DNA from 2 places in the Mycobacterium sp. OAE908 genome. Region 1 is predicted to be linked to the other one. Evidence: riboswitches for the same ligand, from Rfam matches in the RefSeq annotation. Region 1 holds a riboswitch; the other holds the start of a gene.
The links. Region 1 has a riboswitch for S-adenosylmethionine ahead of J3E61_RS16820 (bifunctional o-acetylhomoserine/o-acetylserine sulfhydrylase). Riboswitches for the same ligand answer to the same signal wherever they lie in the genome.
Positions count from the first base shown of each region.

Region 2: it holds a riboswitch for S-adenosylmethionine, as region 1 does, so the genes downstream of both, J3E61_RS14680 (hypothetical protein) here and J3E61_RS16820 (bifunctional o-acetylhomoserine/o-acetylserine sulfhydrylase) in region 1, are expected to answer to the same signal.

Region 1 is NZ_JAGGJL010000001.1:3,415,593-3,431,041, forward strand. Features, by position in the region: gene J3E61_RS16805 (helix-turn-helix transcriptional regulator) at 1-116, shown strand, start outside; gene J3E61_RS16810 (class I SAM-dependent methyltransferase) at 184-915, opposite strand; gene J3E61_RS16815 (homoserine O-acetyltransferase) at 912-2,033, opposite strand; gene J3E61_RS16820 (bifunctional o-acetylhomoserine/o-acetylserine sulfhydrylase) at 2,033-3,376, opposite strand; SAM riboswitch class IV at 3,419-3,538, opposite strand; gene J3E61_RS16825 (NADP-dependent isocitrate dehydrogenase) at 3,775-6,030, shown strand; gene J3E61_RS16830 (alpha/beta hydrolase) at 6,027-6,860, opposite strand; gene xth (exodeoxyribonuclease III) at 6,922-7,713, shown strand; gene J3E61_RS16840 (NAD(P)/FAD-dependent oxidoreductase) at 7,779-9,110, shown strand; gene trpS (tryptophan--tRNA ligase) at 9,133-10,146, shown strand; gene yhjD (inner membrane protein YhjD) at 10,166-11,197, shown strand; gene J3E61_RS16855 (D-alanyl-D-alanine carboxypeptidase) at 11,194-12,417, opposite strand; gene J3E61_RS16860 (SMP-30/gluconolactonase/LRE family protein) at 12,520-13,527, opposite strand; gene J3E61_RS16865 (aspartate aminotransferase family protein) at 13,550-14,935, opposite strand; gene J3E61_RS16870 (AsnC family transcriptional regulator) at 14,932-15,449, opposite strand, start outside.
Region 2 is NZ_JAGGJL010000001.1:2,980,829-2,996,277, reverse strand. Features, by position in the region: gene J3E61_RS14745 (DUF2235 domain-containing protein) at 1-977, shown strand, start outside; gene J3E61_RS14740 (bifunctional diguanylate cyclase/phosphodiesterase) at 1,090-3,423, shown strand; gene J3E61_RS14735 (hypothetical protein) at 3,672-4,475, shown strand; gene J3E61_RS14730 (crotonase/enoyl-CoA hydratase family protein) at 4,519-5,220, shown strand; gene J3E61_RS14725 (TetR family transcriptional regulator) at 5,228-5,812, shown strand; partial or broken gene J3E61_RS14720 (hypothetical protein) at 6,058-6,345, opposite strand; gene J3E61_RS14715 (hypothetical protein) at 6,366-6,770, opposite strand; gene J3E61_RS14710 (hypothetical protein) at 6,967-7,698, shown strand; gene J3E61_RS14705 (HD domain-containing protein) at 7,695-9,236, shown strand; gene J3E61_RS14700 (isoprenylcysteine carboxylmethyltransferase family protein) at 9,286-10,041, shown strand; gene J3E61_RS14695 (magnesium transporter CorA family protein) at 10,038-11,021, shown strand; gene J3E61_RS14690 (NAD(P)/FAD-dependent oxidoreductase) at 10,978-12,186, opposite strand; gene J3E61_RS14685 (DUF3060 domain-containing protein) at 12,193-12,867, shown strand; gene J3E61_RS14680 (hypothetical protein) at 12,830-13,204, opposite strand; SAM riboswitch class IV at 13,232-13,343, opposite strand; gene J3E61_RS14675 (alpha/beta fold hydrolase) at 13,363-14,268, opposite strand; gene J3E61_RS14670 (zinc-binding dehydrogenase) at 14,271-15,440, opposite strand.

The DNA of each region.
Region 1 (15,449 bases):
GCGCCGAATGCGGGGGAGAACTGAACGCCGCCAACGCGATTCACTCGCCGGGGCCAGGCGCCAAACCAGGCCCGGGCACCGCCCTCATCGGCGACTACATACGTTCGCCGAAATAAGGTTCCGGTACGCGAAACGCCGAAAGCCGTGCAACAAGTCTGATCTCGACGAACGGTCTTGTGGGCGTCAGGCCAGCGTCGCCCTGATGCCGACCGTGACGTACGGCAACGCAAGGCCGTTGGTGTTGGCCAACGCGGGATGGGTCGCCAGCAGCTCGCGCACGCGATCCAGCGTCGTGGTGCGCACCTTCTCCGGCGACGTGATGCAGTAGCTGCGCGACGCGACGAGGTCGATGAGCGCCTGCGGCGTCAGGTAACTCGTCCACTCGACCTTGCGCCGCTCGACATCGGTGAACGGCGTCGGCAGCGTCACCTTGTCGTGGAACTGCGCGTCCTCGTGGCCGATGATGCGGCCGAGATCCTTCACCCAGCCCATCCGCTCGTCGCGCGCGTTCCACACCAGGCCGAGCCTGCCGCCCGGCCGTAGCACGCGCGCGATCTCCTTGGCGGCGAGTTCCGGGTCGAACCAGTGCCAGGCCTGAGCCACCAGCACGACGTCGACGCTGTCGTCGGGCAGCGGAATGTCCTCGGCCGTGCCCAGCAGCGCGGGCGTGTCCGGCAGCGAGTTGCTCAGCAGCTCGAGCATTTCCGGAATGGGATCGACCGCGACCACACCGAGGCCACGCTCGACGAGCCGCGTGGTCAGCTTTCCGGTGCCGGCGCCGAGATCCAGCACGTCGCGCGCGTTGCCGGGTAGCAGCCAGTCGATCGCTTCGGGTGGGTACGACGGTCGGCCGCGCTCGTATGCCGCGGCTTCTACGCCGAACGACAGTGAACGCTGCTGCCTGGGGTCGGTCACCGCTCGGCCAGCTCCAAGGTCCGACGTATCAACTTGCCCACCGCCTCGGTCTCCAAGAGGAATCCGTCGTGGCCGTAAATCGAGTCGACCACGTTCAGCTCGGTACAACCAGGCAACAGCTCGGCCAATTCCTCCTGCAGCCGAAGCGGGTACAGCCGGTCTGAGGTGATGCCGCCGACGACGGTCGGAACCGGGCAGCCGCGCAGCGCCGCCTCGATGCCGCCGCGACCGCGGCCCACGTCGTGACTGGACAGCGATTCACTGAGCGCCACGTAGGTGCCGGCGTCGAAGCGGGCCAGCAGCTTGCGGCCCTGGTGCTCCAGATAGCTCTGCACCGCGTAGCGGCCGCCCTTCGCCGGATCCTCGTCGCCCTGCGGATCGTTGCCGAACCGCGCGTCCAGTTCGGGCTCGCCTCGATACGTCAGATGCGCAAACCTCCGCGCGATCTGCATGCCGAGATCCGGCGAACGTCCGGTGCCGTAGTAGTCACCGTTCTGCCAGCCCGGATCCGATTTGATGGCCGCGATCTGCGTGCTCTGTGTGCCGATCTGGTCTGCGGTCGCGCGAGCGCCGACGGCCAACACCAGCGCCGCGCGCACCGCGTCCGGGTAGCTCACGATCCACTCCAGCGCCCGAGCACCGCCCATCGACCCGCCGACCACCGCGGCGACCTCGGTGATGCCGAGCGCCGCCAGCGCGGCGACGTCGGCCTCGACCTGATCGCGCACAGAAATCAGCGGAAACCTTGAGCCCCAAGGCTTCCCGTCCGGCGCGGGCGAACTCGGGCCCGTCGACCCGCGAAAGCCGCCCAACACGTTGGTGGCCACCGCACACCAGCGGTCGGTGTCGATCGGTGCCCCCGGGCCGGCAACACCTTCCCACCAGCCTTCGGTCTCGTCACCAGGGCCGCTGGGGCCGGTGACGTGTGAGTCGCCGGTCAGGGCGTGCAGGACGACGACGACGTTGTCGCGGTTGGGCGACAACTCGCCCCACCGCTGCACGGCGATCGTGACGTCGTCGATCACGGCGCCGTTCTCCAGCGTCAGCGGGCCGATGTCCACGTAGCCGACTTCACCCTCGGCAGGCAGCGTCACGGTGCTCATGTCGATGACCGTCATCAGAACGCCGCCGCGGTCTTCGGGTCTGCGCCCGCGGAGGTGCTGAACGGCTTGGCCGCGGCGAAGCCCTGCTCAAGGTCGGCCAGGATGTCGTCGATGCCCTCGATGCCGACGGCGAGCCGCACCAGGCCGGGGGTCACGCCGGTGGCCAACTGCTCCTCGGGGGTGAGCTGGGCGTGCGTCGTCGACGCCGGATGGATCACCAGCGACCGCACGTCACCGATGTTCGCGACGTGACTGTGCAGCGTCAACGCGTTGACGAACGCCTTGCCCGCGTCGATACCGCCGGCCAGCTCGAACGCCAGCACTGCGCCGGTTCCCTTGGGGGCCAGCTTCTTTCCGAGCTCGTACCACGGCGAGCTCGGCAGCCCCGCGTAGTTCACCGATGTCACGTCCGGATGTCCTGCGAGGAATTCCGCCACCTTTTGTGCATTTTCCACATGGCGTTCAACGCGCAGGCTCAGCGTCTCCAGCCCTTGTGCGACGAGGAACGCGTTGAACGGCGCGGCAGCCGAGCCGAGATCGCGCAGCAGCTGCACCCTTGCCTTCAACGCGAACGCCGGCGGGCCGAGTTCGGCGAACACCACGCCGTGGTAGCTGGGGTCCGGGGTGGTGAAGCCGGGGAACTTGCCGTTGGTCCAGTCGAAGGTGCCGCCGTCGACGATCACGCCTGCGATCGCCGCGCCGTGTCCGCCCAGGTACTTCGTCGCCGAGTGCACGACGATGTCGGCGCCGTGGGACAGCGGCTGAATCAGGTACGGGGTCGCGACGGTGTTGTCGACGATCAACGGCACACCGGCTTCGTGCGCGACGGCCGCGACGTTCGGGATGTCGAGGATGTCGTTCTGCGGGTTCGAGATGGTCTCGCCGAAGAACGCCTTGGTGTTCGGCTTGACCGCAGCCCGCCAGGACTCCAGATCGTCGGGGTTCTCGACGAAGCTGACCTCGATGCCCATCTTCGGCAGCGTGTAGTGGAACAGGTTGTAGGTGCCGCCGTAGAGCCGCGGGCTGGACACGATGTGGTCGCCCGCGTTGGCGAGGTTGAGGATCGCGAAGTGCTCAGCGGCCTGACCGGACGCGAGGAACAGCGCGGCGACGCCGCCTTCGAGGGCCGCGATGCGCTGCTCGACGACGTCCTGCGTCGGATTCATGATCCGGGTGTAGATGTTGCCGGGCTCGGCGAGGCCGAACAGGGCGGCGGCGTGCTCGGTGCTGTTGAACGTGTACGACGTGGTCTGGTAGATCGGCAGCGCCCGCGCGTTCGTCGCGATGTCGGGCGTCTGACCGGCGTGGACCTGTTTGGTTTCGAACGACCAACCGGCCGTCGGATCTGGCGTGCTCATACGAAACGGACCTCCATCTGTCTCTGGGGGCCCGTCACAACGGACCCGCGCTTGCCGGTAGCCGGTAGCGGCTACTCAACCTGGTCAATCACCCGGGGCACCCCACCGCGGTTGGAGGGTTGCCGGCCAGCAAGCCGGGGCTTGACGCTGGCACTCATGACCGATGAGAAGGGTATCGCATGCCACTGACTGGGTGCCACCGGCTGGTTTGTTTCTCGATCGCTCTACGCCATCGTCGCGGTGGCACTGCGGCCCAGACATCGGGAGAATTTCCCTATGTTCGCCCAGCACAGAAGCTACTGGTCAGTAGCCAAGCTGAGCCTTCGTGCACCCGATGCTGCTTGTAGTCTGGCCCGCGAGCAGCGAACTGACCGAAACTGAATCCGGGAGACAACACAATGAGCGCCGAGCAGCCGACCATCATCTACACGCTGACCGACGAGGCGCCGCTGCTTGCGACCTACGGCTTCCTCCCGATCATCCGCACCTTCACCGAGCCGGCCGGCATCAACGTCGAAACCAGCGACATCTCGGTGGCGGCGCGCATCCTCAGTGAGTTCTCCGACCGGCTGACCGAGGAGCAGCGGGTCCCTGACAACCTGGCCACGCTCGGTGAGCTGACCCACCACCCCGAAACCAACATCATCAAGTTGCCGAACATCAGTGCCTCGGTGCCGCAGCTGCTGGCCGCCATCAAGGAGCTACGGGAGAAGGGCTACGACCTGCCCGACTACCCGGGCGAGCCGAAGAACGACGAGGAAAAGGCGATCAAGGAGCGCTACGGCAAGATTCTCGGCAGTGCCGTGAACCCCGTTCTGCGCGAAGGCAATTCGGATCGACGCGCGCCCAATGCGGTCAAGGAGTACGCGCGCAGGCATCCGCACAGCATGGGTGAGTGGTCGCAGGCCTCGCGCACCCACGTCGCGACCATGAAGCGCGGCGATTTCTATCACGGCGAGAAGTCGATGACGCTCGACAAGGCGCGCAAGGTCAAGATGGTGCTCGAGCCCAAAAACGGCGAAACCATCGTGCTCAAGCCAGAAGTCGCGCTCGACGAGGGCGACATCATCGACAGCATGTTCATGAGCAAGAAGGCGCTGTGCGACTTCTTCGAAGAGCAGATCGAGGACGCGTACAAGACCGGCGTGATGTTCTCGCTGCACGTGAAGGCGACCATGATGAAGGTCAGCCACCCCATCGTGTTCGGCCACGCGGTCAAGGTGTTCTACAAGGAAGCCTTCGCCAAGCATCAGGCCGTGCTCGACGAACTCGGCGTCAACGTCAACAACGGGATGTCGGATCTGTACGCCAAGATCGAGTCGCTGCCCGCCTCGCAACGCGAGGAGATCATCCGCGACATCCACGCCGTGCACGAACACCGGCCCGAGGTGGCGATGGTCGACTCGGCGCGTGGCATCACCAACTTCCATTCACCCAGCGACGTGATCGTCGACGCGTCGATGCCCGCGATGATCCGGTTGGGCGGCAAGATGTATGGCGCCGACGGCCGGACCAAGGACACCAAGGCGGTGAACCCCGAGTCGACGTTCTCCCGGATCTACCAGGAAATGGTCAACTTCTGTAAGACGCATGGCCAGTTCGACCCGAGAACCATGGGAACCGTTCCCAACGTCGGGCTGATGGCGCAGCAGGCCGAGGAGTACGGCAGCCACGACAAGACGTTCGAGATCCCCACCGACGGTGTCGCCAACATCGTCGACATCGACACCGGCGAGGTACTGCTGAGCCAGAACGTGGAGACCGGCGACATCTGGCGCATGCCAGTGGTGAAAGACGCCGCGATCCAGGACTGGGTGAAGCTCGCCGTGAACCGTGGCAGGGCCTCCGGCATGACGGTGCTGTTCTGGCTGGACACCGAGCGCCCGCATGAGGTCGAGTTGCGCAAGAAGGTGAAGACCTATCTGGCCGACCACGACACCGAGGGCCTCCACATCCAGATCATGCCGCAGGTGTGGGCCATGCGGTACACGCTGGAGCGGCTGATTCGCGGCCAGGACACCATCGCCGCGACCGGAAACATCCTGCGCGACTACCTGACTGACCTGTTCCCGATCCTCGAACTGGGCACCAGCGCGAAGATGCTGTCGATCGTCCCGCTGATGGCCGGCGGCGGCATGTACGAAACCGGCGCGGGTGGTTCGGCGCCCAAGCATGTGCACCAGTTGGTCGAGGAGAACCACCTGCGCTGGGATTCGCTTGGCGAGTTCCTCGCACTGGGTGCCTGCTTCGAAGACCTTGGCGCCAAGACCGGCAACAAGCGGGCCGAACTGTTGGGCAAGACGCTCGACGGTGCGATCGGCAAGCTGCTGGAGAACGACAAGGCCCCGTCACGCAAGACCGGTGAGCTCGACAACCGCGGCAGCCAGTACTACCTCGCGATGTACTGGGCGCAGGAACTGGCCGAGCAAACCGAGGATCAAGAACTGGCAGGCCACTTCGCGGGCCTGGCCAAGACGCTCGCCGAGAACGAGGACGCGATCGTCGCCGAACTGGCTGAGGTGCAAGGGAATTCGGTCGACATCGGCGGCTACTACTGGCCGGACCCGGAGAAGACGGCCGCGGTGATGCGGCCGAGCAAGACACTCAATTCGGCGCTGGAAGGCGTGACGGCCGAGCCGGTGACAAAGGGTTAGCCGAACGCCTTCTGCGGCGGCGGCGTCGCATAGCGGTCGACGAAGTTGACGATCAGATCGGCGACGCGCTGCGGTGCTTCGAACATCGGGATGTGCCCGACGGCATCCAGATGCGTGATCTCCGTGGCCTCCGGCAGGTGCTTGGTGAAGTGCCGGGTGAAGCGCGGATGCGGGAGCACGTGGTCCTTTTCGCAGATGACCAGATGCGTCGGCGCGGTGCCTTCGGCCAGCTCCTGCAGACCAGGCAGCAACAGCGACTTGACCAACAGCTGGTAGTAGGCGGGGCAGTGGGTGACGTCGTCGATGATGTCGAGCCAGTCCTCGTCGGTGAGCCGGTCGGCGCTCGCGCTGATCGGCACGTAGCCGAGCTGGCGCACGTATGGCAGCTTCAGGGCACGGGGACCGAGCGCCTTGGCGACCAGGTAAACGGGCAGGCCGGCAACGAACTTGCCGACGATTTCGAACTTGGCGGGCGTCAGATGGCTCCAGCCGCCGGCCGGCGCGATGCCGGTCAGCGTGCGCGCCCGGCCGCGGCGTTCCAGCTCGAAGGCCACCCAGCCGCCGAGCGAGTTGCCGACGATGTGTGCGGTGTCCCAGCCCAGCGCATCCATCCGACGTTCCATGTCGTCGGCCAACTCGGCGGTATCCAGGAAGAACCGGCCTTTGACGCCGCCGTTGTGGCCGGGCAGGGTCGGCGCGAACACCTCGTAACGACCAGTGCCAGCAATCAGCGGTGCGACGCCTTTCCACACGCTCTGCGACATCATGAACGGATGCAGCAAAAGCATCGGTTCGCCGGAGCCCAGGTGTATCGGTGCGCGCTCGGTCATGAGCCCGACCATAAAGGTGATACCGCCGGTATCGCAAGCCGGTCGACTACGGTCTGAGGCCGTGATTGTCACCACGATCAACGTCAACGGCATCCGCGCGGCGATCAGGCAGCGGTCGGAGACCAACCTCGGTCTGCTGCCGTGGCTGGCCGAAACCAAGGCCGATGTGGTGTGTCTGCAGGAGACGCGGGCCGACGACGATCAACTCGCCTGCGCGCTCAGCCCAGCGCTGTCCGACGGCTGGCAGCTGGCATCCGCGGGTGGAGATCTCAAGGGCCGCAACGGAGTTGCCGTGCTGAGCCGACATCCGATCCATCAGGTGCGCGACCTCGGCGCCGACGAATTCGCGTTGCACGGGCGCTATGTCGAGGTCGACATAGACGGGCTCACGGTCGCGAGCGTGTACGTGCAGACCGGTGAGGCAGGCACCGACCGCCAGCTCGAGAAGGAGCGGTTCATGACGGCGCTCGCGCACCGCATGTCGACGCTGACCGACCGTGACGCTGTGGTCTGTGGCGACTGGAACATCGCGCACACCGAGAACGACATCAAGAACTGGCGCGGAAACGTGAAGAAGTCGGGATTCCTTCCCGCCGAACGGCAATGGCTGACCGAACTGTTGGCCGCTGGCTGGGTCGACGTCGTTCGTGCGCTGCATCCGGACGTGGCGGGACCGTACTCGTGGTGGTCATGGCGGGGCAGGGCGTTCGACAACGACGCAGGCTGGCGCATCGACTACCAGCTTGCGAGCCACGGGCTGGCGGCGAGGGCGAGTAGCGCGCGGGTGGAGCGGGCCGAGGCGTATGCGCTGCGGTGGTCCGACCACGCGCCGGTAACGGTTGAATATTGGTGAGTTCTGTGCAGTTTGTTGCGCTCACCGCCACAAACTGCACACAACTGGCGAGATAGGGTTGGCCAATGCGCCATCGCGTCGTCATCATCGGATCGGGCTTCGGCGGGCTGTTCGCGGCCAAGCACCTCAAGCGCGCCGACGTCGACGTCACCCTGATCGCGAAGACCACGCATCACCTGTTCCAGCCGCTGCTGTACCAGGTCGCCACAGGCATCCTGTCGGTCGGTGAGATAGCGCCCGCGACGCGAATCATCTTGCGTAAGCAGAAGAATGCGCAAGTGTTGCTCGGCGAGGTCGTCGGCATCGACCTGAAGAACAAGACCGTCACGTCGAAACTCCTCGACTGGGAGCGGGTCACGCCGTTCGACAGCCTGATCGTCGCGGCGGGCGCGCAGCAGTCCTATTTCGGCAACGATCAGTTCGAGGCGTTTGCGCCGGGCATGAAGACCGTCGACGACGCGCTCGAGTTGCGCGGTCGCATCCTCGGTGCGTTCGAGGCGGCCGAGGTGACGACGTCGGAGGAGGAACGCAAACGGCGGCTGACGTTCGTCGTCGTCGGTGCGGGCCCCACCGGCGTCGAGGTGGTCGGCCAGATCGCCGAGCTGGCGGACCGGACCTTGACCGGAGCGTTCCGGACGATCGACCCGGCCGAGGCGCGCGTGATTCTCGTCGAGGCCGCACCCGCGGTGTTGCCGCCGATGGGCCCGAAGCTCGGGCTCAAGGCGCAGCGCAGGCTGGAGAAGATGGGCGTCGAGGTCAAGCTGAAGACGATGGTCACCGACGTCGACTACATGGGCCTGACCGTCAAGGAGGGTGACGAGGAACGCCGTATCGAGGCCGCCGTCAAGGTGTGGTCGGCCGGTGTGCAGGCCAGCCCGCTCGGCAAGATGATCGCCGCGCAGTCCGATGGCACAGAAGTCGATCGGGCCGGCCGGGTGGTCGTCGAGCCCGACCTCACAGTGAAGGGCCATCCGAACGTCTTTGTCGTCGGCGATCTGATGAGCGTGCCCGGTGTGCCCGGCCAGGCGCAGGGCGCGATCCAGGGCGCGGTGTATGCCACCAAGCAGATCAAGGCCGAACTCAAGGGCGAGCAGCCTTCGGCACGAAAGCCGTTCAAGTACTTCGACAAAGGCAGCATGGCGACGGTCTCGCGGTTCTCCGCGGTGTGCCAGATCGGCAAGCTGGAGTTCGGCGGCTTCCTCGCGTGGCTGGCGTGGCTCGGCCTGCACCTCTACTACCTGGTGGGCGGTCGTAACCGGCTGATCGCCGTCATCTCGTGGTTCGTCACGTTCCTCGGCAGGGGCCGCGGTCAGATGGCGATCACCGAGCGGTGGGTGTTCGCGCGACGGGCGCTGGAACAGTCGCGGGAGCAGAGCGCCGAAAAATCCGTTGGTTGAGGCGTGCGAAACTTGAGCCATCATGAGCACTTCCCGCCCTGTCGTCTTTTCCGGTGTCCAGCCCACCTCTGATTCCCTGCACCTGGGCAACGCTTTAGGCGCGATCAAGCAGTGGGTCGGCATGCAGGACGACTACGACGCGTTCTTCTGCGTGGTCGACCTGCATGCGATCACGATCCCGCAGGACCCTGAGCAGCTGCGGCGGCGCACGTTGGTCACGGCCGCGCAGTACCTGGCGCTGGGCATCGACCCGTCGCGCAGCACGATCTTCGTGCAGAGCCACGTGCCCGCACACGCCGAACTCGCTTGGGCGCTGGGCTGTTTCACCGGTTTCGGGCAAGCCTCGCGGATGACTCAGTTCAAGGACAAGTCGCAGAAGGAAGGCAGCGAAGCCACCACGGTGGGATTGTTCACCTACCCGGTGCTGATGGCCGCCGACGTCCTGCTCTACGACACCGATCTGGTTCCGGTCGGCGAGGACCAGCGCCAGCACCTGGAGTTGGCCCGCGACGTCGCGCAGCGGTTCAATGCCCGCTTCCCCGAGACGTTCGTCGTGCCCGACGTGTTGATCCAGAAGGCCACGGCCAAGATCTACGACCTGCAGGATCCGACGTCGAAGATGAGCAAGTCGGCGGCCACCGAGGCCGGGCTGATCAGCCTGCTCGACGATCCGAAGGCCTCGGCGAAGAAGATCCGCTCTGCCGTCACCGACAGTGAGCGCGAGATCCGGTTCGACCAGGGCGCCAAGCCGGGGGTGTCCAACCTGCTGACCATCCAGGCCGCCGTCACCGGGACCGACGTGGACAAGCTCGTCGCGGGCTACGCGGGCCGCGGCTACGGAGACCTCAAGACCGATACGGCCGAGGCCGTCGTCGAGTTCGTCACGCCGATCAAGGAGCGCGTCGACGAACTGCTCGACGATCCGGCCGAACTCGAGGCGGTGCTGGCCACGGGTGCTGAGCGCGCAAGGGACGTGTCTGCCAAGACTCTCAAGCGGGTATATGACCGGTTAGGGTTCTTAGCGCCACGCGCATAACGCTTTCCGGGGAGGCTGGATGACAGAACCGGCCGAGCCGGCCAAACCGGGGATCCTTGATCGCCTGCGGGCGCGGTACGGGTGGTTCGACCACGTGATGCGAGCGCAGGGGCGCTATCAGGACAGCAAGGGCGACTTCTACGCCGCGGGCATCACCTACTTCACGATTTTCGCGCTGTTCCCCCTGCTGATGGTCGGCTTCTCGATCGGTGGCTTCATCCTGGCCAGCCAGCCTGACCTGCTCGCCGAGATCACCCAGCGCATCAAGTCGGCGGTGTCTGGAAACGCCGGCCAGCAACTGATCGACCTGATGGATTCGGCGATCAAGTCGCGTACCTCGGTAGGCATCATCGGCTTGGCGACCGCGGCATGGGCCGGCCTCGGTTGGATGGCCAATCTGCGCGAGGCGCTGAGCCAGATGTGGGGGCTGCTGCGCCATGACCCGCCGGGATTCCTCCGCACGAAACTGTCCGATCTCATTGCCATCGCCGGTCTGTTCGTGGCGATCGTCCTCACCACCGCGCTGACGGCTCTCGGCAGTTCGGGTCTGATGAAGCGCGTGCTGGAATGGCTTGGGCTGCAGAATGTTCCGGGCGTCGACCTGGGTCTGCGGGTGGTGTCGCTGCTGGTGTCCATCGCGGTCTCGTGGCTGCTGTTCACCTGGATCATCGCGCGGCTGCCGCGGGAGTCGGTCAGCCTTCGCAGTGCGGCGAAGGCCGGTCTGCTGGCGGCGGTGGCCTTCGAGATCTTCAAGCAGGTGGCCTCGATCTACCTGCGATCGGTGGTGACAGGACCGGCGGGCGCGACGTTCGGTCCAGTGCTGGGTCTGATGGTCTTCGCCTACATCACCGCCCGATTGATCCTGTTCGCTACGGCGTGGGCGGCGACGTCGACCGAAAACCTCGTGCCCGCACCCGCGGAACCACCGGCGCCCGCGCAGATCACGCCGCGGGTGCAGATCCGCGAGGGTCTCGGGGTGCGCGGGGCGCTGACGGCTGCGGCAGTGGGAGCGCTTGGCGCGCTGAGCTTTTCGCGGTTACGCAAACACTAGAGCGTCGGGCGCCGGTTAAGCGACCGTGCGCCCATGATGAGTCCGAACACGACGATCGACCCGACGATGCCGACGCCGACCCGAACCGGCATCGCGTTGATGTCCGGCAGCGGGGTGGAGGCGGCGGCGGTCGCCGGGTTGGGTGCGGCGTCCGGCTTGGCTGCGAGCAGCGACGGATCGGGCTCGATCAGCGTGCCCACCTTGGTGCCGGGTGCGGTCGCGAAGCCATAGTCCAGCAGGTGTGCGGCCTGCTCCCACGGCGCGATCGGCTGGCGAGTGCCGTGCAGCAGCACGGCCATCAACCGGCGGCCGTCGTGGTTGGCCGCGCCGACGAACGTCTGCCCGGCATCGTCGGTGTAGCCGGTCTTTCCGCCCATCGCGCCGGGGTAGTTGTAGAGCAGCTGATTGTCGTTTTCGACCGGATAGCCGACGTCGCCGCGGCCGGGAAAGTCGAACGTGCGCGTAGCCACAATGTCGGCGAAAGTCGGGTTCTGCCAAGCGAATCGGTAGAACAGGCCGAGGTCGTAGGCTGACGTGCTCATGCCAGGCCCGTCGAGACCCGACGGCGTCGCCGCACGGGTGTCGCGGCCGCCGAGCTTGCCGGCAAGGTCGTTGATCTTCTGTAGCGCGGTATCCATCCCGCCGAGTTGCATGGCCAGAGCGTGCGCGGCGTCGTTGCCGGAGTGCATGAGAAGCCCGTGCAGCAGGTCGTTGATCGAATAGAAGCCGTTCTCACCGACGCCGACCTTGGTGCCCTCGGCGTTGGCGTCCTCCTGTGTGCCCGCAACCACTTTGTGGATCGGCAACTCTCGCAGCGCCTGCGTGGCGATCAGCACCTTGATGATGCTGGCGGGCCGATGCCTGCCGTGCGGGTCGCGGGCGGCGATGACGTCGCCGGTGTCGAGGTCGGCGACCAGCCACGCCTCTGCGGAGATGTCCTCGGGTACCGGCGGCGTGCCGGGAGCGGTGACGATGCCGCACCCGGACAGCGCGTCACCGCCGAGCGGCTTGGCCGGAACCGGCAGCGGCGCAGGCGGATCCCCGGCCTCAGGCACCTCGGAGGAGTCGACGGCAGGTGGCGTCGACTCCCGGTACGGGCACGTCGCCGCTTCCGGGGGTGCCTGATCGGGCTCGGCCGTTGCCATGGCCGGGCCTGCCACCAGGAAAAGCGCCGCTGCCAGCGCTGCGGCCCGCGGTAACGCGATTCGAACGTTCGCCATCGTGACCGAAGATTAGGCGGACATCCGCCCGATCCCGTGGAGGCGCGCTGTGACTGATGAGTTTGAAGTTACAAATGTGACTTCGCGGGCGCGGGCGCTCGGTCAGAGCACGAGCGCTGCAAGGTCGCAGTGCGCGACCGCCGGCGCCCCGATGCAGCCCATCCAGAGCTTCCCGTCCGACTCGACGAGGCCGGTCACCAGACCGAAGGACGGATGCGTCGTGCGCACGCCGGCGACCGCCTTACCGCTGTCCGGATCGAACGCGACGGCCCACACCACCGATTCCGGCTTCGGCTGAAGTCGGTCCGGCAGGCGCCACAAAATCTTGCGGAGAATCGGTGGCCCCGCCGCCAGTCGGTCCGCCACGCGGTTCGCGGGGGTGACCAATGCGCACCAGATGCGGCCGTCGGCGCCGGTCGACAGGTTGTCGGGCATGCCGGGCAGATTGACCGCCAGCGGTGTGACGGTTCCTGCCTGCGACCCGGTCAACCAGTACTTCGACAGCCGTCGTCCCTGCGTCTCGGCGAACACCAACGCCGACCCGTCCGCCGTCGGTGTCACGCCGTTGGCGAAGTACAACCCCGGCACGACGGTCAGCACGGTGCCGTCGGGATCGCGGCGGAACAGGCTCCCGCGGCCGCGCGCCTCGAAGATCGCACCCACATAGTTCGCATACGTGAAGGCACTTGTCGACTCGGTGAAATAGATTGTGCCGTCCGGTGTTTCGGTCACATTCGAGCAGAACTGCAACCGGTGACCGTCGACCTCTTCGACGAGCGTCTCAAACTTGCCGCTGCCTGTGTCCATCACGAGCAGGCCGCCGGGGCTGGTGCACACCAGCAGCCGTCCGTCGCGCGCGACGGCCAGTCCCAGCGGACGGCCCTCTGCGGTACCGACGACCGTGGGCTGACCGTCGGGCGTGATCCGCACGATGCGTCCGTCGTCGACGCCTGTCCAGATGTTGCCGTCGGCGTCGACGACCACATCCTCCGGCGCGTTGCCGGGCACCGGGACGACGGTGAGGTCGGCCGAGGGCACTTCCGGCAGCGCGTCGACGGGTGGCGGTTGCCAGCGGACGGGGTCGACGGGTGGCTTCGGCGCGGTTGTCACGCGCCCGAGGCTACCGGTCTGGCTAGATCATTCGGCTGGCTTCGCTCAGCACTCCGTGCAGGATCTCGTAGATGGCGTCGAACTCCTTCTGCCCGCTGATCAGCGGCGGCGCCAACTGCACGACTGGGTCGCCGCGGTCGTCGGCGCGGCAGTACAGCCCGGCCTCGAAAATCGCGGGCGTCAGGAAGCCGCGCAGCAGTCGCTCGGACTCCTCGTCGTTGAACGTCTCCTTGGTGGTCTTGTCCTTGACGAGTTCGATGCCGTAGAAGAAGCCCTCACCGCGGACGTCACCGACGATCGGCAGGTCGTAGAGCTTCTCCAGCGTCGCGCGGAACGCCGGTGCCGACTCCTTGACGTGGTCGTTGATCCCCTCGCGCTCGAAGATGTCGAGGTTGGCCAGCGCCACCGCCGACGAGACCGGGTGGCCGCCGAAGGTGTAGCCGTGGGCGAACGTCGTCTTGCCGTCGTTGAACGGCTCGAAGAGCCGGTCGCTGGCGATCATCGCGCCGATCGGAGAGTAGCCCGACGTCAAACCCTTTGCGCACGTGATGATGTCGGGTACGTACCCGAAGTCGTCACAGGCGAACATCGAGCCGATCCGGCCGTAGGCGCAGATCACTTCGTCGGACACCAGCAGCACGTCGTACTCGTCGCAGATCTCGCGGACCCGCTCGAAGTATCCGGGTGGCGGCGGGAAGCAGCCGCCTGCGTTCTGCACCGGCTCGAGGAAAACGGCCGCGACAGTGTCGGGGCCCTCGAACTCGATGGCCTCGGCGATGCGGTCGGCACAGTACTGCCCGAACGCCTTGACGTCGTGGGCATATGGTTCCGGTGCGCGGTAGAAGTTGGTGTTCGGCGCGCGGAAGCCACCCGGCGTCAGCGGCTCGAACTGTGCCTTGAATGCAGGAAGCCCGGTGATCGCCAGCGCACCCTGCGGGGTGCCGTGATAGGCGATCGCACGCGAAATGACCTTGTGCTTACCGGGTTTGCCGGTGAGCTTGAAGTAGTTCTTGGCCAGTTTCCACGCCGACTCAACGGCCTCGCCGCCGCCGGTGGTGAAGAACACCCGATTCAGGTCACCCGGCGCATATCCGGCGATCCGCTCGGACAGTTCGATCGCGGTCGGCGTGGCATACGACCACAGCGGAAAGAACGACAGCGTCTCGGCCTGCTTGGCCGCGGCCTCGGCGAGTTCCTTGCGGCCATGGCCCACCTGAACGACGAAAAGACCTGACAGGCCGTCGATGTAGCTCTTGCCCTTGTCGTCCCAGATCATCACGCCCTCGCCGCGGGTGATGATCGGCGGCGTGATGCCTTCGCCATGGCGGGCGAAGTGACCCCATAGGTGACGGGCGGCCTTTGCGCCCAGATCGGTTGAAACCTCTTGTGTGATATCGGTAGTTGTCATCTTGTACCCCAATTGTATTGCTGCTTAACGAGTCTCAGGTAAACAAGTGTCTCGGTGGATATCACCCCAGGCAATGCGCGAATTTGAGTATTGAGTAGGTCAAGTAGGTCGTCGTCGTCCTCGCAGACGACCTCGACGATGGCGTCGAACGAGCCGGCGGTGAGCACCACGTAGTCGACGGATTCGAGGGCGGCCAACTTCTCGGCGACGCGGGTGGTGTCACCGGTGCAGCGGATGCCGATCATCGCCTGGCGGGCGAAGCCCAGTTGCATCGGATCGGTGACTGCGACGATCTGCATGACACCGGCGTCGACCATCCGCTGGACACGTTGACGGACCGCGGCCTCCGACAGCCCGACCGCCTTGCCGATGCCCGCATACGATCGGCGGCCGTCCTGCTGCAACTTCTCGATGATCTGCTTCGACAACTCGTCGAGCTGGAACGCCGCGCCAGGTCGAGACTGGTTGACGCGGAACGAGACGGGGCCCAGTGGCTGCGGTGCGCCGGGGTTGG
Region 2 (15,449 bases), 430 kb from region 1:
CAGACCATCCTGGACCCCGTGATGCCACCAACGTCGAGGCGTTGCTGCGTCTGCTCGACGAGAGCGACGAACAGATCACCTGGTACCACCCGGGCGCGCAGGTGCCCGCCGCCGACCGCGATCCGTTGGCCAGGTTGCGGTGGCGCCAGGCCGCGACCGACGAGGCACGGACCACGATCGCCGAGGCCTACGAATTCTTGGTCGACAACTGGGACCGCGGCGATCGGATCTACCTGTTCGGCGTCGGCCGCGGCGCATATTGTGCGCACGCGCTGGCCCGACTGCTCGGCACCGTGGGTGTACTCCCCGACCTGATGGACTACGTGCTCGCCGCCTATGCCGTGCCACGAACCCGGCGCAGCCCGCAGGATTGGCGGCGGCTTCGGGTACTGGCCGCGCGGTTGGCCGGCCATCGCGAAATCGGCGTTCCCGTACAGTTTTTGGGGCTCTGGGACATGGTCGGCGTGCCGGGTCACGCGGCAGAGGAACCGCTGAAGAAAGTCGTCGCGGGACGGCACGCGGTCGCAATCGACGGCCGGTTGGGCTCACACCATCTGGTGTCGTCACCCGAGAGCGTCGAGGAGGTCTGGTTCCGCGGGGCGCACTGCGACGTCGCGGGCGGACCAGGAGCATGCTGGCCGCTGGCGGACATCGCACTCGATTGGGTGCTCGACGGTGCGGTGCACGCCGGTGTGGCAGTACGCGCCACCGGCCACAGGGACGCGCCTGCGCCAACCGAATTCGACGCACTGGCAGGCAGCGCCCGCACGGTGTCGCTGCGACGGCTGCCCGCCGACTCGCTGCTACACGCGAGCGTCGACATCTATCTGCGCGCGCATCCGGAGTACTGGCGGCGATTGCCCGGCCATGTGGTGTGGGTCGACACCGACTGGCTCGCCCGCGGCGAACGACTGGTGCAAACCGAGTCGACGGCCGTGCCTGCCGAGCCCAAGGTATTCGCCGCGGCGGCGTCCTAGCTCAGGCGAGATCCCGCATTCACGTACTTTGCTAATTCCTACCACCTGCGTTAGTACATCGACGTCGTTGCTCCATTTCCCCAGCTAACGAAAAGTTGCTAGCCTATGACGGGTGCCGGCAATCGGATACGTGACGGGTTTGGCCGCGGCGACAGCCGTTGGCTTTTCCGCGTGGCTGGTCGGCGGGTGGGGCGGCAAGTGGGCCACCCACGTGGGCTCCACCCTTGGATTGCTGAGCTTTGCGGTATTCGCGGCCATATGCGCGGCGTTGGCAGCGAAGTCGGCACGGGGCCGGCAACGGACGGCGTGGATGTGTCTGACCGTCGGTATGGTCGGCTGGGTAGCGGGCGACGTATTCTCCGACTACTACGAGTTGATTCTCAAGCAGCCAACCCCATTTCCGTCGCTTGCCGACGCCGGTTACCTGTTGTTTCCGGTCGGAGCGTGTCTGGCGTTGGTGTTGTTTCCGACCGGATACTCGAAGCAGTCCCGCGCCCGTCTCGTGCTAGACGCGCTGATCATCGCGGGCGCCCTGTTCGAGGTGTCCTGGGTACTCGTCCTGGAGAACGTTTACCGGGCCGGGGCTGAGAGCGCTTTCGCGCTGGCTGTTTCGCTGCTGTATCCCGTGAGTGACATCGTTGTCGTCACCGTTGCGCTCTTGATCCTGGGGCGGGCACGGACCAGGCAGCGCACGACGCTGGTGTTGCTGCTGGCCGGGAATGTGTTGAATGCTTTTTCGGACAGCGCCTACCTCTTCGTGGCAGGCAACGAGGACTCCAACGGCGGCAGTCTGATGGACATCGGCTGGTTCGCGGCATTGCTGGCGCTGAGCTCGGCCGCGCTCGTCAGCCTGCGGACCCCACACAGCGACGAGCTCGAGGCGGAAGCGCCATCGCGGGCATCGATGTGGATCCCCTATCCGCCTCTCGCGCTGGCCGTCCTGGTATGCCTCCCGAAATTCACGCCCATATCTGGTCTGGGTCCAATACTCGTCACGTCCGCCCTGCTGGTTCTCGTAGTCCTGGCAAGGCAATTCATTGTCGTCGGCCAAAACCGGCGGCTAATGGCAACGGTGGCCGATCAGGCGTTGCGCGACCCGTTGACGGGGCTGGCGAACCGGGCGCTGTTCAACGACCGACTGACACACGCCATGCAACTTCACCAGCGCGACAACCAATCGGTGTCCGTGTTGTCGCTGGATCTCGACGATTTCAAACTGGTCAACGACAGCTTGGGGCATCCGGCGGGAGACGCGTTGTTGGTCAGGACCGCAGAACGGATACTTGGCTGCGTGCGGACAGGCGACACAGTCGCCCGGCTGGGTGGTGACGAGTTCGCCATAGTGATGGAGGGCAGGCCCGAGCACTCGCGCCTTGTCGCGCACCGGGTGGCGAACGTCTTCGATGAACCGATACCCATTGACGGGCACGATCTACTGTTGCGGCCCAGCATCGGACTTGCCGTCGCCACCGGCGACCAGCCCGACATCACCGCCGATCAGCTGCTGAAACAGGCTGACGTAGCAATGTATTCGGCAAAACGCTCGCGGACTGGCGGTGTGCATACCTTCACGCCGGACATGCACTTGTTTGATCCGAGTGAACTCGGAGCGATGAGAGACATCAGTAGAAGCAGAGCGCGCGACGGAGCGATCGCATTGAGGCTGCTCGGCCAATTGCGGCACGCGATCGACAATCTCAACTTGAGCCTTGTCTATCAGCCCAAGTTCGACTTGCGCGACGACAAGATCGTCGGCGTCGAGGCGTTGGTTCGATGGCCGCATCCCGAACGCGGCTTGCTAGGCCCGGACCACTTCCTGCCGATGGTGCGTGAGCACGGACTGATGGGATCGGTGACGGACCTCGTCTTCGCTCAAGCTCTCGACGACGCGGCGCACTGGCAGTCGAGAGGACTGCGAGTTCCCCTTGCAATCAACGTCTTTGCCCCTTCACTGGGTGACCTGGGCCTGCCGAGCCGGATAGTGCGTTTACTCAACGACCGTGGCCTGAGCGCAGACGCACTGACCATCGAGATCACCGAAGACCTCTTGCTCGACAACATCGACCGGACCCGCGTCGTTCTCGACAACCTGCGAGGGCACGGCATGCGGGTTGCGATTGACGATTTCGGCAGCGGCTACTCGGCGCTGCGGTATCTACGCGATCTGCCCATCGACGAAGTCAAACTCGATCGACAGTTCATCGGACCGATTCTCGTTAACGAACGGGCCGCGGCGATCGTAGAGGCGGTCATTGATCTCGCGCACGTCCTTGGCGTAACGACCGTCGCGGAGGGCGTTGAGAACAGCGCCACGGCGGCCAAGCTGCGTGAGTCCGGTTGCGAAGTGGCCCAGGGGTATTACTACAGCCCGCCCCTCACCGCATCGGAACTGCTCGAGCATCTGTTGTCGACCAAAAATGCGCCGACCGCAGTGAGATCGCTTTGATGCCGTAGCGGAACGAGAGCCAAGAACACGCCGATTCGTCCGAACCCATAGGCGTTCACGCTGAGCGACCACCCGATGCCGGCACCGGCAATGCTCCCGAAACCCCCTTAGGCACTCCAGTCTCTATTTACCCATAAATCCACACCGTCCCAGCAACCGGCAAAGTCGCACCCCGGCGAATGATGTAACGACGCGCCGACCGTGGTTTACTGCGGTGCGTGGATTGGTTTTCAGACCATGTACTCGGCATGTCGGCGGGCGGCTGGACGGCGCTGGCGGCATGGCTGGCGGTCATGGTCGGCATCGCGGCGTTGGTGTACGCCTGGCGTCAGTACCAACAGGCCAAGGCACAGAGCGCGGAGCTGACGCAGCCCAACGTGGCGATGTTCATGGAGCCCGCCGCCAACGACTGGCATCTTGTGGAGCTCGTCGTCAAGAACTTCGGAAAGACCCCGGCGTACGGCATCCGATTCGAGTTCGCGAACCCGCCGACCGTCGGGAAGTACGAAACCGCTTACGAGGACCGCTATGTCGACATCACGGAGTTGAACCTGCCCGCGGAGATCCCTTATCTGGCGCCGACGCAGGAATGGCGCATCGTGTGGGATTCCGCGCTGGACCGCCGCGAGTTGGGCGAGGCCATCGCGTCGCGCTTCCACGGCGCGGTGACCTACTACGACCAACCCAAAGCCAGCGGGCGCACCAAGCAGAAGCGCACACAGTTCCGGTCCACCGCGGTGTTGGACTGGGCGACCCTGCACCCCGTCGAGCGCCTCGAGCTGCTCACCACCCACGACCTGGCCCGCCAGGAGAAGCAGAAGCTCGAACTGCTGCGCCACCTGCTGACCTATTACCACTACGCGGCCAGTGAGAGCCGCGAGGACGTGCTGCGCGTCGAGATCAACCGCGTGCGGGCGGCCGCCGACGACCTGCGTGAGCGCTACCGCGACCAGTACCAACTGAACGACGCCGCGGCGAACAACAACCATGTCGACACGGCTTTCGAGGACGCGCACACCACGATCATCAACGGCAGGCATCGCGCCATCTAGCAGGTGTTGGCTTTCGTAACCTTGTTACGTAACATCGTTAGCCATGGCTGACACCGTCACATACGAGCTCAACGAAACCGTCGCGACGATCACCCTCGACGACGGCAAAGTCAACGTGCTGGGACCGGCAATGCAGTCGGCGATCAACGAAGCGCTCGACAAGGCCGAGAAGGACTCGGCCAAAGCGGTCGTGATCGCCGGCAACCAGCGGGTGTTCTCCGGCGGCTTCGACTTGGCGGTGTTTCAGTCGGGTGACGCCAAGGCAGCGTTGGGCATGCTCGCGGGCGGCTTCGAATTGTCGATGCGTTGCCTGACGTTCCCGGCGCCGGTGATCATGGCGGCGACGGGCCCCGCGATCGCGATGGGATCGTTCCTGCTGCTTTCGGGCGACCATCGGATCGGCCAGCCCAAGTCGAGGTGTCAGGCCATCGAGGTGGCGATCGGCATGACGATTCCGATCTCGGCGATCGAGATCATGCGGGCGCGACTGACGCCTGCCGCGTTCGAGCGCGGCGCGTCGATGGCCGCGACCTTCGCAGGCGACGAGGCGGTCGCTGGCGGCTGGCTCGACGAGCTCGTCGAGGCCGACCGGGTGTTGACCCGGGCGCAGGAGGTGGCGCGCGAGGCGGCTTCGACGTTGCACGCCGGTGCGCACCTGGCAACCAAGCTGAAGGCGCGCGACTCCGCTCTCAAGGCGATCAAGGCCGGAATCGACGGGCTCGCAACCGAATTCACGCTCGGCTAGGCCTTCGATGCCAAGGGCCAAGCAGCGCACGCCCGAGCTTCGGGACCGGCTGCTCGAGGTCGCGATCAGCACGCTGTCCGACGAGGGCATCGCCCGGTTCACCACCCGTCGGGTGGCGGAGCGGGCGGGCACATCGGTGCCCGCGGTGTACGAGCTTTTCGACGACAAGGCCGGCTTGGTGCGGGCGATGTTCTTCGAGGGTTTCCGGCTGCTTGGCGCCGAGTTGGCGAAGGTTCCCGTCACGTCAGATCCGCTTGGGGACGTCGAGCGGCTGGTTCCGGTGTTCCGGTTGTTCTGCCGGGCGTATCCGCGACTGGCGCAGGTGATGTTCTCGCGGCCGTTCGCGGATTTCGAGCCGGGACCGGAGGAACTGGCGGCAGGGGCGTCGGTTCGCGAGGTGTTCATCGGGCGGATCCAGCGCTGCATCGACGCGGGTCTGCTGAGTGGCGACGCGAACGACATCGCACACGTATTGCTCGCTCTGGCACAGGGTTTGGCGGTGCAGGAGGCGGGGCGCTGGCTTGGATCCGGGACGCTGATCGAGCGACGCTGGAAGCTGGGGGTGACGTCACTGCTAGCCGGGCTGCGATAATCCTCCTATGGCCGGTCGCGTCGGCTCGATGTTCGGGCCGTACGAGTTGCCGGACGGCAGACGGTCGGACGCCTCGGGAAACTCGTATGTGAAATTGCCCGGCTCTGAGCGACTTTGTCGCTCCCGGCGACTTTGTCGCTCAGAGCCGGGCAATTGGGAGGTCATGCCCTGGGGCAGAAGATCCCGAGAATCTGCGCGCAGTTGTCGCGGTTGATCAGCGCAGGCGGTGGTGGCGGCGGCGGGGGCGGAGGCGTATCGCCCTCGAAGATGTTCTGCGCGACGTTGCCTTGACCGAAGTACACGTACCAGTAGGTGTGGCAGACACTTTCGTCCCAAACCACTGGATTGGTGATGTGATTGCCGGTCTGAACCGGAGGGTCCCCGGGGCACCAGCGACACGGCCCCTCCGGGTGGTCGTTCGGGCAGCCGGGCCACGCATCGGCATGTGCGGTGCCGGCAGCCAACCCGAAACCGCCCAGGCTCAGACCCGCGGACACCAGCAATGTCATTGCGAGCCGCGAAACTCGTTTCATGTCAACACCTTTCGTCAGACCTACAGCCCGCCGCACCGCGAGGGCGCGAGGAACGGCGACCACGGTGGGCAATCCGGGGGCAACGGCTGCGGAGGGGGCGGCGTGTAGGGCGGCAGTTCCGGCGGCGGCGGACCCGCGTCGTGCGGAACGCCGTGCCACGGGTAGATCATGTTGGAGTTGACGTCGACGACGCCCTCCGAGTTCCAATACCAGTCGTGGCAGACGTTCCAGTCCCAGGGAATCATGTTGCTCCAGGAATACAGCGCGTCGCCCGGACACCAGTGCGTGCACGTCATGCTGCCCGGACAGTTGCCGCCCTGATAGCTCGGGCCCCAACCGGGATCGGCGTGAGCCGTGGCCATCGCGGCCAGGCCGACTCCGCCGGACACGACGACAGCGGTTGCGAACCGTGACATTCGGCCCATGGTTGCTTCCTTTCGTAAGGCGCCACCCCGCTGGCGATGCGGTCACTACCACCCCAACCTGCGGCGGGCGCCTTGGAGGATTCTTGGAGCCCTGCATGTCGGGGAAATCCAGTACAGCGCCGTCGACCCGCTACCGATCCCAAGTTGAGGCAATTGCCCCATGCCCTGGCCGGCTCGGCCGGCACACCATTGGCCCATGACAAGCACCCCACAAGCCGCCGCGGCCGCCACCAAGGATCTAGAGTTGCCGCCCGGGGACGACGAGCGCGTTGTCGGCTTCGGTGTCATGGGCCTACCGTTCGCCAACGGCCACTACCTGGCGTTCCGCGACTTCCCCGCGACCTCGTTCGCGCCCGGCTACCTTTCGGTGTGGCATCGCACTCCGGACGGCGTCTGGACTTTCTACGCCACCACGCCGGGCCCGCAGAGCTGCTCGCGCTACTTCAGCTCGGCGACCCCGGTCGAGCCCGTGGTGTGCGATATCCGCTCCACCTGGCTCACGCCGTGGTCGCTGCTGATCTCGATCGAGGATGTGCTGCAGTGGCGGGTCGACGTCGAACAGACGTGGCCGACCCGCCTGATGAGCGTCGTCGGCAGCCACCTGCCCACCGCGGCCTGGACCAGCCGCGGCACGCTCAAAACGATGGGCGCCGTCGTCGGTCCGCTGCTCGGCGTCGGAAGGATGCGGCTGACCGGGCACCTGCCCAACGGCCAGGAGTTCCGGATCGCGCCCAAACAAGTCTGGGCCGTGGCCGATTCGACGGCCGTGGTCAAGGGCGAGAACCTGGGCCGCGTCGGCCCGCACGCCGTGCAGGGCAACCTCGCCGACTTCCAGCTCCCCCAACGCGGCATCTGCGCCGTCGCACAAGGCCGCTTCGAGCCGTTCGACATCGCGCGGCATCTCGACGGGGACAGAATCGGCATATGACTACCCGCGCTGAGGTGCTGGCCGCGCTGTCGGTGGCCGTCGACCTCGGCCTCGGCCAACCCGCGGAGCACATGCTGCGGTCGGCGCTGATCGCCACGCGGCTCGCCGAACGCATGGGACTGCCGCAGGCGCAACGGGATCACATCTACTACACGACGCTGATCATGTGGATCGGCTGTCACGCCGATTCGCACGAATACGCGCGGTGGTTCGGCGACGACATCTCGGTGCGCCGCAGCTCGTATCTGGTCGACTGGTCTGGGCTGCCGTATCAACGCTTCCTGCTCACCAACATCCGGCACGGCGAATCGCTGCTGCAGCGACTGAAGACCATCTCGACGCTGTATCTCAACGCCCGCGGTCAGATCTCGAATCTCATCCATTCGCACTGCACGTCGGCGGCCCTGCTGGCCGAGCGCATCGGCCTGGCCACCGACGTACAGACCGCGCTGCGGTACACCTTCGAGCGGTTCGACGGCGGCGGTCTGCCGAACGGCGCTGCGGGCGAGGCGATCCCGATCGAGATGCGCGTCGCGCAGGTGGCCGACATGGTCGAGGTGCATCAGCGCGAGTACGGCACGGTCGGCGCGGTTGCGATGGCGCGCAACAGGCGCGGCGGGCAGTTCGATCCCGCGGTCGTCGACGCGTTCACCGCGGACGCGGAATCGCTGCTCGCCATCCCGTCGACCGGAGACGTCTGGACGATGGCGCTACAGCAGGCGCCCGATCGGCACATCACGCTCGACGAACAGGCTCTCGACCACCTCATCGTCGCCATCGGAGACTTCGTCGACCTGAAATGTCCATTCACGCTGGGACATTCGCGGGCGACCGCGCAGCTTGCTGCCGACGCCGCGGCGGCCGCGGGCCTCGACTCCGATGCCGTCACGTCGACCCGCAGGGCCGCCCATATTCACGACATCGGCCGGATCGGCGTATCCAACCAAATCTGGTCCAAGCCAGGCGAATTGACGATGGCCGAATTCGAGCGGATGCGGCTGCATCCGTATCTGACCGAGCGCATCCTGCATCGGGTGCCCGGGCTGAAGGACGTGGCCGAGATCGCCGCGAATCATCATGAGTGCCTGAATGGCTCGGGATATCCGCGGGGTTTGTCGGCGCGGCAGCTGACGATGCCGGATCGGCTGGTGGCGGCCGCGGTCAGCTATCAGTCCGCACTCGAGCCACGGCCATATCGCGAGGCGATGTCGCCGGAGAGCGCGGCGCGACGGCTGCGAAACCGGGTGCGCGACGGTGAGCTCGACGAGATCGCCGTCGACGCGGTGCTGCACGCCGCAGGCCACGCGTCGCTCAAATCCAAGCCGCGGCCCGATGGGCTGACGGCACGCGAAGTCGATGTGCTTCGCCTCGTGGCGCAGGGCGCGACCAACAAGGAGATCGCCGCGAAGCTGGTGATCAGCGAGAAAACCGCCCGCAACCACGTCGAACGCACCTACGCCAAGATCGGCGTTTCGAACCGGATCGGCGCCAGCATGTACGCGCTCGAACGAGGACTGGTCGGGCGCGTCGAGAGTTGAGGCAAATGCCCCATGCGCGGAGCACCAGTTCGGCGCGACGCTGAGAGCCATGAACCGTTATCTCGCAATCACTTACGGCGCGATCAGCTATGCGCTGTTTCTCGTCGTGTTCGTCTACGCGATCGGCTTTATCGGTGGGTTGACCCCGCGCAGCGTCGACAACGCGATCTCCGCTCCCGTCGGCCAGGCGATAACCATCGACGTCGCGCTCCTCACCCTGTTCGCGGTGCAGCACAGCGTGATGGCGCGCCCGGCGTTCAAGCGATGGTGGACGCGCTACGTTCCTCAGCCCGTCGAGCGCAGTACCTACGTGCTGCTCGCGAGTCTTGTTCTGGCCCTGCTGCTTTGGCAGTGGCGGGAGCTGCCCGCCGTCGCGTGGGCTGTGAACTCGCAGCCGGTGCGGCTGGTGATCTGGGCGCTGTTCTGGCTCGGCTGGGCGATCGTGCTGGCGTCGACGTTCATGATCAACCACTTCGAGCTGTTCGGGCTGCGGCAGGTGTTCGCGGTCTGGCGGTCGCGGCCGCAGGCGCAGACGGGCTTCCGCACGACGCTGTTCTATCGCGTGGTGCGTCATCCACTGAACCTCGGCTTCATCGTCGCGTTCTGGGCGGCGCCGACGATGACCGCCGGGCACCTGCTGTTCGCCTGCGTGACGACAGCGTGGATCCTGGTGGCGATGCAACTGGAGGAACGCGACCTGACCGCCACGCTTGGTGCGCGCTACGACGCGTACCGCCAGACCGTCCCGATGCTGGTGCCGCGGCCACGCGCGCGGATGCGCCGCCCTGACATGATGAAGGGGTGACGCACGTCCGAGGCCGGGTCTGGCGGGCCGGCAAGCCGCAGGACGATTTCGACTTCCCGTCGATCTCGGACTACCTGGCCGAAGAGGACACCCTGGTGTGGTGCGACATCTACGACCCCGACCACGCGATCCTCAAGGACCTGGCCGAAGAGCTGAGCCTGAACAGCTGGGCCGTCGAGGACGCGATCGCCGAGTCCGAACGCACCAAGGCCGTCGTCTACCGCACCCACACCTTCGTCACGGTGTACGGCGTCTCCACCCGCGAGCCCGCCGATGACACGGAGTCGATGCTCGACGTGCACCGCATCTCCGGGTTCGTGTTGCCGCGGGGGTTGATCACGGTGCGGCTGTCACCGCATTTCGACATCGATGCGGTGTCGCAGCGGTTCGACGAACTCGGCGGCCAGGAATACGGGGTCGGCTCGCTGGTGCATGGGCTGCTCGACGTGGTCGTCGACGGGCACTTCGACGCGGTGCAGAAGCTCGACGAAGGCATCGAGAGCGTCGAAGACGACCTGTTCGAGAACAGCCCGCGGAAAGACTTCCAGCGCAAGACATTCCGAATGCGTAAGGACCTCGTCGAGCTGCGCCGCGTCGTGCTGCCGATGCGCGAGGTCGTCAACTCCATCCAGCATCGGCGTCTCGACGCGAAGACGGCACCCGAACTCGATCCGCTGTACTCGGACCTCTACGACCACGTGCTGCGCGTCTCGGAGTGGACAGAGTCGTTGCGCGACATGGTGACAACCGTGTTCGAAACGAACCTGTCGCTGCAGGACGCCCGGCTGAACACGGTGATGAAGAAGCTGACCGGGTGGGCGGCGATCATCGCGGTGCCGACCGCGATCACCGGGTTCTACGGCCAGAACGTCGAGTACCCGGGCATCAACACCTTCTCGGGATTTCTGGTCAGCACGTCGGTCATCGTGCTGATGGTCATCGTGCTGTACTGGATGTTCCGCCGGCGAGATTGGCTGTGAGGACGCCGACGACATCGCCCTCCGACTCGTAGTAGACGGTGAATCCGTCGCGGTGGTCGTCTAGTCGGGTGTTGTCGTAGTCGGTACCCCAGCCGCGGTACTTCAACGTGGATTCGCCGATGACGCAAGAGAATTCGGGAATTTTGCGCCAGGATGCAGGCTGGCCGGCCGCGGTCAGCCCAGCGATGCGGCCCTGCTGCGCGGCGTCTCGCCAGTGCTCGGCGCGGATACGCCTGCCTGCGGTGACGTTGTAGGCCAATGCGACATCGCCTGCGGCGTAGACGTTGCGTGCCGAGGTGTGCATGTGCTCGTTGACGACGATGCGGCCGTCGCAGGTGTCAAGCCCGGCGTCGACGGCAAGGTGCGCATCGGGGCGCACGCCTGTCGCGGAGACGACGACGTCACCGTCGATGCTCGCACCGGTGTCGAGGTGAACGTGGGTGTCGTCGATCGCGGTCACAGCCGTCGACCCGATGAAGCGAACCCCGTTGTCCAACAGTATCTTTGCGACTCGTTCGCCGACCTCGTCGCCGAATCTGCGCTGCAGTGGCACGGGTTCGGCAGCAACCATCGTGGTGGGGACGCCGCGGGCGGCGAGTGTGGCCGCGGCTTCGCAGCCGATCAGCCCGCCACCGATCACGACCGCGGAGTCGGCGGTGCGGGCGGCCATCCGCAGGATCAGCGCGTCGGCGAACGACCGCAGCGGAAGCGCGGCCTCGGCCCCGGGGATCGCGAGAGGGACAGGACTGGCGCCGCAGCCCAGCACGAGATGCCAGTACGGGTAGCGGCGGCCGCCCTCGGTGACGACCTCCTGGCCGACCACGTCGATGTGGTCGACGGTGATCCCACGGACCAGTTCGACGTCGTGGCGGGCGAACCAGCCGGGGCTGTGCAGATCGCGCTTGGCTTCGCGGCCGCAAAGATAGTCCTTGCTCAGCGGCGGCTTGGCGTAGGGCAGGGCGGCGTCGTTGGTCAAAATCCGCACGGGGATGTGCGGGTGCTTGCTGCGGAACGTCTCCGCTGCGCTTAACCCTGCCGGACCGCTGCCGATGGCGATGAAACCAGCTGCCACCACACTTCCTGGGTACCACTTCAGCCGACGTTGCACGCCCCTCGTCAGCAAATTGTCACATTCGTTGAGGGCACCTACTGTCTGTGGGACCATCTGCGCATGAATCCACAGGACGACCCCGAGGCTCGGATCAGGGCGCTCGAGCAACCGCTGGCCGATACGGCGCGGGCGACCGAGTTGGGGACGGGGACGACGCCGTACACGGCACCCGATCAGGCGTACGCACCGCCGCCGTTGCCGCCAATGCCGCCGCCGGCCCAGGGTCCGTACACGCCGCCGGGGTACGGCGCGCCGTGGGCGCCGGCGCCGCAGCGCAAGTCGTCGGCGGGCATTCCGTGGGCGCTGTTCGCGGGCATCGCTGTGGTGTTCCTGATCGTTGCCGCAGGTGTCGGGTTCGTGGTGATGCAGAAGGCGACGCGCGACATCTCGAGCTTCCCCGGCATCTCCATCCCGAGCATTCCGTCGATGCCCTCGATGCCAAACGCTCCCTCGCAGCCCACCGCGGCGCCGCCAGGTAGTCAGCTCAGCGTCGCTGGGATGGGCGCGAACAAGACGCTCGAATGCAACGACAATCCGGTGAGCATCAGTGGCGTCTCGAACACGGTCACGATCACGGGCCACTGCACGACGGTGTCGGTGTCGGGCATGCAGAACAAGGTCACGCTCGAGACGTCGGACCAGATCAGCGCGTCGGGGGTCGAAAACGTGGTGACCTATCACTCCGGCTCCCCGGACATCAATAACTCGGGAAACAACGTGGTGCAGCAGGGCTGAGAGCCTCGCATTCGGTGCGCTCGGAAGCGAGCGTGAACACGTTTCGCTCGTCGGCGAGTACGGCGCCGGGCACCAGCAGGACCTGCCATTCGGGCGCCCACTCGGCGTGGCCGTCGCTGCTTCTCAGCGCATGCGCGACGTCGTCGGGCCGGTGATGCCAGAGGATTTCGCCGGTGTCGAGGTGGACGAGCCCATCGCGGACGTGGGCGCTGACCGGAAAGGCCACCGCTGATTTCGCGACGGCCATGAAGTAGCGGCCGATGTCGACGTGGTGACCGGGGTCCGCGGACGCGCAGACGGGATCGGCGATGAAGGCGCGGAAGAAATGCTTGCGCATGTTGCTCCCTCGTCGGGGCCTCCGGTGGAGGCGCTCTTGTCGGCACCGGTCGGTGCGGACCGCTTCGTCATCCGAGCCACCCACGAGCGTGGGGTTGGCGTGCCGTCCAGTCGGAGCTTGGCGACGGCAACTCGTGAAGCTGTTTTCAGTCTAGAGCGTCAGGCTCGGGCAGGGTCCCAGGCCAGCATCCGGGCGGCCAATTCCGGGCCGCAGTCCTCCTGAACGAAGTGGCTGCCGTTGATACGGGCGTGGGGCTGACCCGCGGCGCCGGGCACATGCGCGATCAGGGGGCGATCGGCGCGACCGAGGATGGGATCTTTGGCGCCGAAGACACACAGGAAAGGCTTCTCCCACCGGCCGAGGGCCTCCCACGCGGCGCGGTTCGCCGGGAGCGCGGGGTCATCCGGCGTCGTCGGCACCAGGGTTGGGAATGCCCGCGCGCCTGCCTGAAAAGTCTTGTCGGGAAAGGGCGCATCGTATCCGGCTCGGATTTCGGCTGAAATCTTCGTGACGGTGCCCGCGGATACGATGCGTCCGCACGGCAGCACCGGCGTGTAGCGCGCGAAGGCCCGCCACGTGCGGAAGGCGATGTTCGCGGGCTGCTGACCGGCAGGCAAGTACCCGTTGCCGACGACAATGCGGCCGACGAGGTGGGGTTGCTCTGCGGCCATGCGCAGTCCGATCAGCGATCCCCAATCCTGCACGAACATTGTGACGTCCCTCAGGTCGAGGGCGTCGAACCATGCCGTGACCCATTCGACGTGCCGCAGGTACGTGTAATCGGCGATGGCGCTGGGCTTGTCGGAGCGACCAAAGCCGATCAGGTCTGGGGCGAGCACGCGACGGCCTGCGTCAACGAGCGGCGGAATCATGGTGCGGTACAGATAACTCCAGGTGGGCTCGCCGTGTAGGAGGACGACTGGTGCGCCGTCGGCGGGGCCCTCGTCGACGTAGTGCATACGAAGGCCATCGGTGTCGCTGGCGGCAACGTCGACGTAGTGCGGCGCGAACGGGTAGCCGTGCAGGTTCGCGAAGCGGGAGTCAGGGGTTCTCAGGACATTCATCGTCAGCTCCCTAGAGGGCTTGTGGCGTCGCTCTTCGGATCGATGAGTATTTTGGCGTGTGCGTCGGGATCGGCCAGCGCTTGGAACGCGTTGTCGACGCCGGCGAGTCCGACGGTGCCGGTGATGAGTGGCGTTGCGTCGACCTTGCCGTCGGCGAGCATGTGCAGTGTGTCGCGGAATTCCATTGGGGTGTAACCGAGTACGAAGCGCAGATCGATCTCTTTGTTGATCGCCATCGACGGCCGGACCTGGTCGGCGCCCATGCAGACGCCGACCACGACGACGCGGGAGAACAGCGGCGCGCCGGTGATGATGCTCTCGATGATGCCGGGGACGCCGACGCATTCGAAGACGACGGGGTGTTTGGGAGTGGCGGCACCGACCGCGTCGGCGGCGCGCCAGACGTGCCACCACGGCAGGCGCACCCGCTGCAGCTTCTCGATGGTGCCGATCGCGAGATCGAAAGCGTCGAGCGGTGTTTCGAGATGGCCATGGCCTTTCGCGGCCTCGTACGGCGAGTCGAGCGCCGGGTCGACGACAATGTCGGCGCCGCACTTGATGGCCAGCGCGCGACGGCCGGCGGAGTAGTCGCTGGCGATCACCGTTCGCACACCCTTGGCCTTGAGCATCAGGATCACGGCGAGGCCGATCGGTCCGCAGCCGATGACGATGGCGACTTGGCCTCTGCCGATGTCGGATCGGCGGACGGCGTGCCAGCCGACGGCCATGGGTTCGGTGAGCGCGGCCTGTTCGACGGGTAGGCCGTTGGGGACCGGCAGCGCGAGGGACTGCTCGACGACGACGCGTTCGGCGTAGGCGCCGGGGGCCCGCGTGCTCAGCCCGAGCGCGTGCACCTCCTTGCCGCGTCGCAGCAGGGGTAGCGCGACGACGGGTGTGCCGGACTTGAGTGTCTTGCGGGTTTTCGGACCGTGGTCGAGGACTTCGCCGCAGAACTCGTGGCCGAAGACCACGGACTGGTGCGAGCGCATGAAGTCGGGGTAGCCGGTCTCGGCCATCACTTCGGCGACCTCGTCGCAGTGGTTGCGCGCATGCAGGTCCGAGCCGCAGATGCCGCAGCGAATGACGTCGAGGAGCAGTTGGCCCTTGGCCGGCGTGGGTGTGGGTTGGTCGACGACGTCGAGCTTGGCGTTGGTGCAGGTGACTGCCTTCATAGGCCGAGC